DNA from 3 places in the Streptomyces sp. NPDC048751 genome. Region 3 is predicted to be linked to each of the others. Evidence: riboswitches for the same ligand, from Rfam matches in the RefSeq annotation. Region 3 holds a riboswitch; each other region holds the start of a gene.
The links. Region 3 has a riboswitch for cyclic di-AMP ahead of ACGFNV_RS02890 (peptidoglycan DD-metalloendopeptidase family protein). Riboswitches for the same ligand answer to the same signal wherever they lie in the genome.
Positions count from the first base shown of each region.

Region 1 (2,190 bases), on a different contig from region 3:
CGTGGGCCTTGCGACTAGAGCCTAACCGCCCCCGTGGCATCGGCATCCGACCGACCGCCCCGTGGACAGGCTGACGGTACACATTGTTCCTGGACGGAACAAAGAGCGGGCGGGGATTGCGGGCGAAGGGCGGGCAAAAAAAAACCCCGCTCCGGTGCGTACGGGGGAAGACGCACCGGAGCGGGGAGCCCGCGTCCCGCTCCGGCGGGAAGGCGGTGGGCCCGGCTTACTTCAGGTGAAGCTGCTGGCCCGGGTAGATGAGGTTGGCGTCCTCGACGATGTCCTTGTTCAGCTCGAACAGCTTCTCCCAGCCGCCCGCGACCTTCTGCTTCGCGGCGATCTTGCTGAGGGTGTCACCCGCGACGACCTTGTACTCGCCGTCGCCCTTCTTGACCTTCTTGCCGGTCGGCGTGGTGACGGTCTTCTTGGCGGCGGGACGCTCGGAGGAGCGGGAGGCCTGCTGCTCGGTCGAGCGAGTGCTGGTGCCGCTGTCGTTCGAGGAGCTGCTGTTGTTCGAGGAGCTGCTGGAACCGCTGGAGGAGGAGCCGCTGCCGGAGGAGGTGTCGGTGCTGCTGGAGGAGGCACCCGACAGGCCCTTGCCGCAGACCGGCCAGGCACCCTTGCCCTGGGAGGCGAGGACCTTCTCGGCGACGGCGATCTGCTGAGCCTTGCTGGCCTGGTTGGCCTGGGAGGCGTACTGCGTGCCGCCGTACGCGGCCCACGTGGAGGCGGAGAACTGCAGGCCACCGTAGTAGCCGTTGCCGGTGTTGATGGACCAGTTGCCGCCCGACTCGCACTGGGCGACCGCGTCCCACTCGGAGGTGGTGGCGGCGGAGGCGTTGCCGGCCGCCATCAGCGGGGCGGCGACGGCGGCGCCGGTCACACCGGCGATGGCGATGGCCCGGGTGGCCTTGGACGGACGACGGTGCTTGCCCTTGCCGGAAAACAGCATGGTTGATCCCCTCACCGACGCCTGCGAGGTGAGCTGTCGGGTTCGGGCCGGTTGAGTTGCCCGGCCGCACCTCTCACGAGGCGCGGCTTCACCCCAAGCCGGATCCGGTCTCAACGTCCGGGCCCGGCACTTACCTTGGGTCCCCCGCTCCTGCCTACGGCGCTTGACGCGACGACTGTTCCCGTACGGCCGCTGGCAGGATTCGGCGTTGCGGCAGCCGGGGCTCGTGTTGGCGAGCGGTCACGACCGTAGACACGCCATCCGAGGAATTTCAAAGACGATCAGGGCTTCTGAGACTCATCCCACACTTTCGCCAAATTGGACATTCAGCGCGAAGTGGGGCGTGAACTCCCGCCGCTTTTCGCCCTATTCAGCCCCGACTCGAAGGGTCTGACCGGCGGAGATGTTGTTCGGGTCGGCACCGATCGCCTGCTTGTTCTCGGCATAGAGCGCGGACCATCCACCGTCGAGGCCAAGGGAGTCGGCGATGGACGCCAGGGTGTCACCGGGACGGACGGTGTAGGCGTGACGGCCAGTGGAGGCCACCTTCGCACCGGCGTCCGCGCCCTTGTCGACACTCTCGTCGGCGCTGCCGCCGCGGTGCCGACCCGTGCCGCCACCGATGGAGCCGGTGTCGACGAGACTCCAGGAACCGGCGCTTTGCTGCACCTTGTCCGATTCATCCGACTTGCCGGTTGCCCGGCCCTCCGTCGGCGAGCTCTCGGGACTTTGCGAGACCTTCGCGCCGGAGTCGGTGGAGGAATCGGACTTTGCGGAACTGTCCGACTCGGCGGAAGAAGAGGACGAAGAAGAGGAAGGGGACGGTTTCCCGGAGGAACCCGCAGTGGAGTCGTCGGGGGTGCCGGCGGTGTCCGAGGGCCCGTCGGACGTCCCGGAGGAACCGGAGGAGGACTCAGCGGAATCCGACGAGTCGGACGACCCGGATGATCCTGACGATCCGGTCGAGCCGGATGAATTGTCCAGGCCCCGGGAGGGAACCTCGTCGGCCGTGCCCGTGTCGACGTCCGACGAACCCGAGTCCTTCCCGAGCCCGGTGAGCAGTCCACAGGTGGGCCAGGCGCCGGGGCCGATGTCGGCGAGGATCTTCTCGGCGACGGCTATCTGCTGGGAACGGCTGGCCTTGTCGGCGCTGGTGGCGAAGTCGAGGCCGCCGTACTTCTCCCAGCGCTCCTGGGTCAGATGCAGGCCGCCGTAGAATCCGTTGCCTGTGTCGGCGC
Region 1 is NZ_JBICUX010000003.1:105,064-107,253, forward strand. Features, by position in the region: gene ACGFNV_RS12090 (transglycosylase family protein) at 227-952, opposite strand; cyclic di-AMP (ydaO/yuaA leader) riboswitch at 956-1,124, opposite strand; gene ACGFNV_RS12095 (transglycosylase family protein) at 1,319-2,190, opposite strand, start outside.
Region 1: linked by a shared signal. The riboswitch ahead of ACGFNV_RS12090 (transglycosylase family protein) and the one ahead of ACGFNV_RS02890 (peptidoglycan DD-metalloendopeptidase family protein) in region 3 are both predicted to bind cyclic di-AMP.

Region 2 (2,190 bases), on a different contig from region 3:
CGTCGGTGGCCTGCGCGGCGAAGTCCTCCTCGTCGATCAGCTCGTTCTTGAGGTTGCTGATCTTGGCGCTGAAGGACTTGGGCGGGAAACGCTTGGGGTCGAGGTCCAGGTCGCGGCAGACCAGGGCCATCAGGCGCTTGGAGTCGGCCGCGTCGTAGATCGAGAACGACGCCGTGAAGCCGAGCTTCTTGGACTCGCGGCGCAGGATGCGCACGCACGCGCTGTGGAAGGTCATCACCCACATCGCGTTCGCGCGCGGGCCGACGAGCTGCTCGACGCGCTCCTTCATCTCGCCCGCGGCCTTGTTGGTGAAGGTGATCGCGAGGATCTGGCCCGGATGCACGTTCCGCTCGCCGAGCAGGTGGGCGATGCGGTGGGTGAGCACACGGGTCTTGCCGGAGCCGGCGCCGGCCACGATGAGCAGCGGGGTGCCGTGGTGCACGACGGCGGCGCGCTGGTTCTCGTTCAGCCCCTCCAGGAGCGCGGCGGGGTCCACCGCCGGGCGTGGGGCGCCGTCGCGGTAGTACTCCTCCCGGTCCGGCGGCACGTCGAACTTCCCGCCGAACAGATCGTCCGGGATCGGCTCCGGTACGTGATCGTCGTCGGGCGGCGGCGGGGGCTCTTCCCCATGGCCCTTCGGGGCCTGGAGGTCCGCCAGGAAGCTGTCGTCAAAGAGGCTGCTCATCGCTCTCCGAGTCTAGGGCGCCCCACCGACAACGGGCCGCCGCCCCGAAAACATCCCGGAAATCCCGCCCTCACACCCTGCGGAACCACTCCGTCACGATCCGCGACGAACTCATTTCGCGGTCGCAAACACGCCCAAGTCGTCACAGACATCTCCACATGGGCCCCAACGAGTAAAGCCCTGACCTCGGGTCACGAAAATGTATCGGGCATATCACCCATCAACCTTCACAAGGGCCACACCAGTTGGCTACCGTGCCGGGCAGGCCGTACGACCCCCACCGGCGAACGTCGCCGGGCCGCGCGGCCTCCGCCGAGTCCGCCCGCGCCGCAGTGCCGGCCGGAGCCGGGGACCCACCGAGACCTTGGGGTGAATCGGCCCCACTCCCCGACGGGGACAAGGCCGTAGGGCAACCCTTCCGAACCACCCGCCCGAACCCGACAGCTAACCCGGTAGGCGGACGATGGAAGGAGTCGCCTCCCTTGGCGTCGCAGCACCGCAAGCCCCGCCCCGCGGGCACGCGCGTGGCGGGCATACGCACGCCCGCCCTCGCCACGGCAGCCCTCACCTCCGTGGCCCTGCTCTCCCAGACGGCCCACGCCGCACCCGCGGACGACAAGCCGAGCCTGGAGGAGGTCGAGAAGAAGGTCGACGACCTCTACCGCCAGGCGGAGTCGGCGACCGACAAGTACAACGCGGCCAAGGAGAAGACCGCGAAGCAGCGCAAGCACGTCGACACCCTCCTCGACGACGTCGCAAAGCGCGCCCAGAAGCTCAACGAGGAGCGCGAGCGGCTCGGCTCCTACGCCGCGGCCCAGTACCGCACCGGCGCGGCCGCGCCCGACACCGCGACCTTCCTGCTGGCGGACTCCCCGCAGGACTACTTCGACCAGACCCAGCTGATGGACCGGATGACCGGTCGTCAGAAGCAGGAGGTCGACGACTACTTCGCCGAGCAGTCGGCGACGATGGAGAAGCGCCGGGAGGCGAGCGAGAGCCTCGCCACGCTCACCGACTCGCAGAACGACCTGAAGACCGCCAAGACCACCGTCCAGAAGAAGCTCGCCGACGCGCGCGGCCTGCTGTCGAAGCTGACGGCGGAGGAGAAGGCGCGGCTCGCCGCGATCGAGAAGCAGAAGCGGGAAGCGGCCGCGCGCAAGGCGGCGGAGCTGGCGAAGCAGCAGGCCGCGCAGCAGAAGGCCCAGGAGGAGGCGGCCGCCCAGCAGGACAGCTCCTCGCCGTCCTCGCCGTCCTCGTCCCCTTCGTCCCCCTCCTCCTCGTCGTCGACGCCCACCGACTCCTCGTACGCCACCAAGGCCGAGAAGGCGCTGGCCTTCGCCCGCGCACAGATCGGCAAGCCGTACGTCTGGGGCGCCACCGGCCCCGACTCCTACGACTGCTCCGGCCTCACCCAGGCCGCCTGGAAGGCCGCCGGCGTGGACCTCCCCCGCGTCACCTACGACCAGGTCAACGTCGGCACCACGGTCTCCCTCGCCGACGCCCAG
Region 2 is NZ_JBICUX010000002.1:698,939-701,128, forward strand. Features, by position in the region: gene pcrA (DNA helicase PcrA) at 1-685, opposite strand, end outside; cyclic di-AMP (ydaO/yuaA leader) riboswitch at 1,001-1,160, shown strand; gene ACGFNV_RS10145 (NlpC/P60 family protein) at 1,168-2,190, shown strand, end outside.
Region 2: linked by a shared signal. The riboswitch ahead of ACGFNV_RS10145 (NlpC/P60 family protein) and the one ahead of ACGFNV_RS02890 (peptidoglycan DD-metalloendopeptidase family protein) in region 3 are both predicted to bind cyclic di-AMP.

Region 3 (2,190 bases):
CGATGAGGCGGCGGTGGCGGGGCGTGGCGCCGGCGGTGGTCGCGGGGGCGAGGGCGGCCAGGGCGGCGCCGGCGGCCAGGGCACCGAAGGCTCTGCGCGTGCTCGTCACGGGGTAACAGCTCCTCAGCGGGGCGGGACTACGGATGGAAAGCGCTTGCCGTCTGACGGGGATCACCTTCCCCCGACGCCGCCCCCGCTGTCGACTCCTCTGACGCCCCCGCCACAGGACCGCAACGCGGCGATCGTTCACGACTGTGACTGGCTTTACCGTGCCCGGACATACCGAAGGCCGGACCCGGGGATCGGGGTCCGGCCTTCGGCAGCGTGTCAGGCAGGGGGTGGCGTGGTCCGTCAGCCGACGGTGACGCCGTGCGCGCGGAGGTAGGCGACCGGGTCCACGTCCGAGCCGTAGTCCGGGGTGGTCCGGATCTCGAAGTGCAGGTGCGGTCCGGTCACGTTGCCGGTCGCGCCGGAGAGGCCTATCTGCTGGCCCTCGGTGACGGTCTGGCCCGCGGACACGGCGATCGAGGACAGGTGGGCGTACTGGGCGTAGTAGCCGTCGTTCAGCTTGATGACGACCTGGTTGCCGTACGCACCGCCCCAGCCCGCGGAGACGACCGTGCCCGCGGCCACGGCCTTGAGGGGCGTGCCGGTCGGGACGACGAAGTCGACACCGGTGTGGTAGCCGCTGGACCACATGCTGCCGGCCATGTGGTACGGGGTGCCGATGGTGGCGCCGGCCACGGGGAGGGTGTAACCGCTGCCGGTGGAGGCGCTGTCGGCCTGGGTGGCCGTGGTGGCCTTGGCGGCGGAGGACTTCGAGGACGTGGAGGTCTTCGAGGGCTTCGAGGAGGTCGGTGTGCCGGTGCTCGTTGCGGCCTTCTTGCCCAGGGAGAGCTTCAGGCCGGGGTGAATGAGCGACGGGTCGGAGCCGATGGCCTCGCGGTTGTCGGCGTAGAGCTTCTTCCAGCCGCCCTGGACGTGCTGCTCCGTGGCGATCTTCGAGAGGTAGTCGCCGGACTTCACCGTGTAGGTCCGCGTGCCGGCAGGGCCGGAGGTGGTCTTCTTCTCCGCCACCGGGGCGGACTGGACGGCCTTTTCCGGAACGGACTGGGAAGGAGTGGCATGGGCGCCGGTGGCCCCGAGAAGGGGAAGTGCGAGTGCGACGCCACCGGTTCCGGCGACGGCTATGGAGCGGGTGAAACGTTGAGTCTTCGGACGGCGGTGCTTACCCTTCGCGGGCATGGCGAATTCCTCTCCGGCGCCTGCGAGGTGAGCTGTCGGGTGCGAGCTGGAGATGCCCGGCCGCGCCGAGGCGCGACTTAACCCCAAGCCGTTCCGGGAACCGGAACAGGCGGTCTTACCTGTGGGTCCCCCGCTCCTGCCGTACACGGGTCAGTGGGGTGCGGTTCTCCGGGCGGCGGCAGGATTGGGCGTCCGTCCGGATTGGTGGATGAACGTAAGCGACCAGGACTCAAACGGACAAGCGGAGGGTTGCGCGGGAATGCGTTTCTCGTGATCGGCGCGAGAATCCCCGGTGACACTCCGTGCAGTACACAGGCATCGGTTTTCGTGAAAGTCCTTGAAAACCATCGGAATTACGTGGACATGACGAGCGACGCACCGTCACGGATATGACGCTAATCACGTGACGCCGCTCCAGACCCTTTTCTTTTAAAGCGAGTTCGGATCAAAATCCGCAAACTCGGACAGAACTCTCAGATGCGGCGCAGCCGGAGAACTGCCGCATCCAGGTCGCCCCGCAGCCCAGTACGCAATCCGTGGTGCGACAACACCGCCCCTCGGTGGATTTCGCCGGTTTCGAGGCATTCGTACGACGCTGCCGGGTCGAGCCCGCGCAGCCTCAGCGCCGGTACGGGCTCGCCGTGGTGCTGCGCCTGGAGCCAGGCCAGGACCACGGACTCGTCCCCGCGGACGTACTGCACGGCGCTGAGTCCGCCCCGCGGAGGCCGCAGCCGGTGGAGGTCGCCGTGCTGCACCAGCGGGCGGATCTTCTTGTACAGCTCCACCCACTCCCGGGCCTCCGCGAGCTCCTCCTCGGTCCACTGGGCGAGGTCGCCGCCGACCCCGAGGACGCCCGCCATGGCGCTGACGAACCTGAAGCGCAGGGAGCTGACCCGGCCGTTGAGCTGGGTGTTGGGACTGTCGGTGACCCAGGCGGCCATGACC
Region 3 is NZ_JBICUX010000001.1:643,345-645,534, reverse strand. Features, by position in the region: gene ACGFNV_RS02895 (DUF6250 domain-containing protein) at 1-109, opposite strand, end outside; gene ACGFNV_RS02890 (peptidoglycan DD-metalloendopeptidase family protein) at 352-1,245, opposite strand; cyclic di-AMP (ydaO/yuaA leader) riboswitch at 1,250-1,411, opposite strand; gene ACGFNV_RS02885 (alpha-galactosidase) at 1,719-2,190, opposite strand, start outside.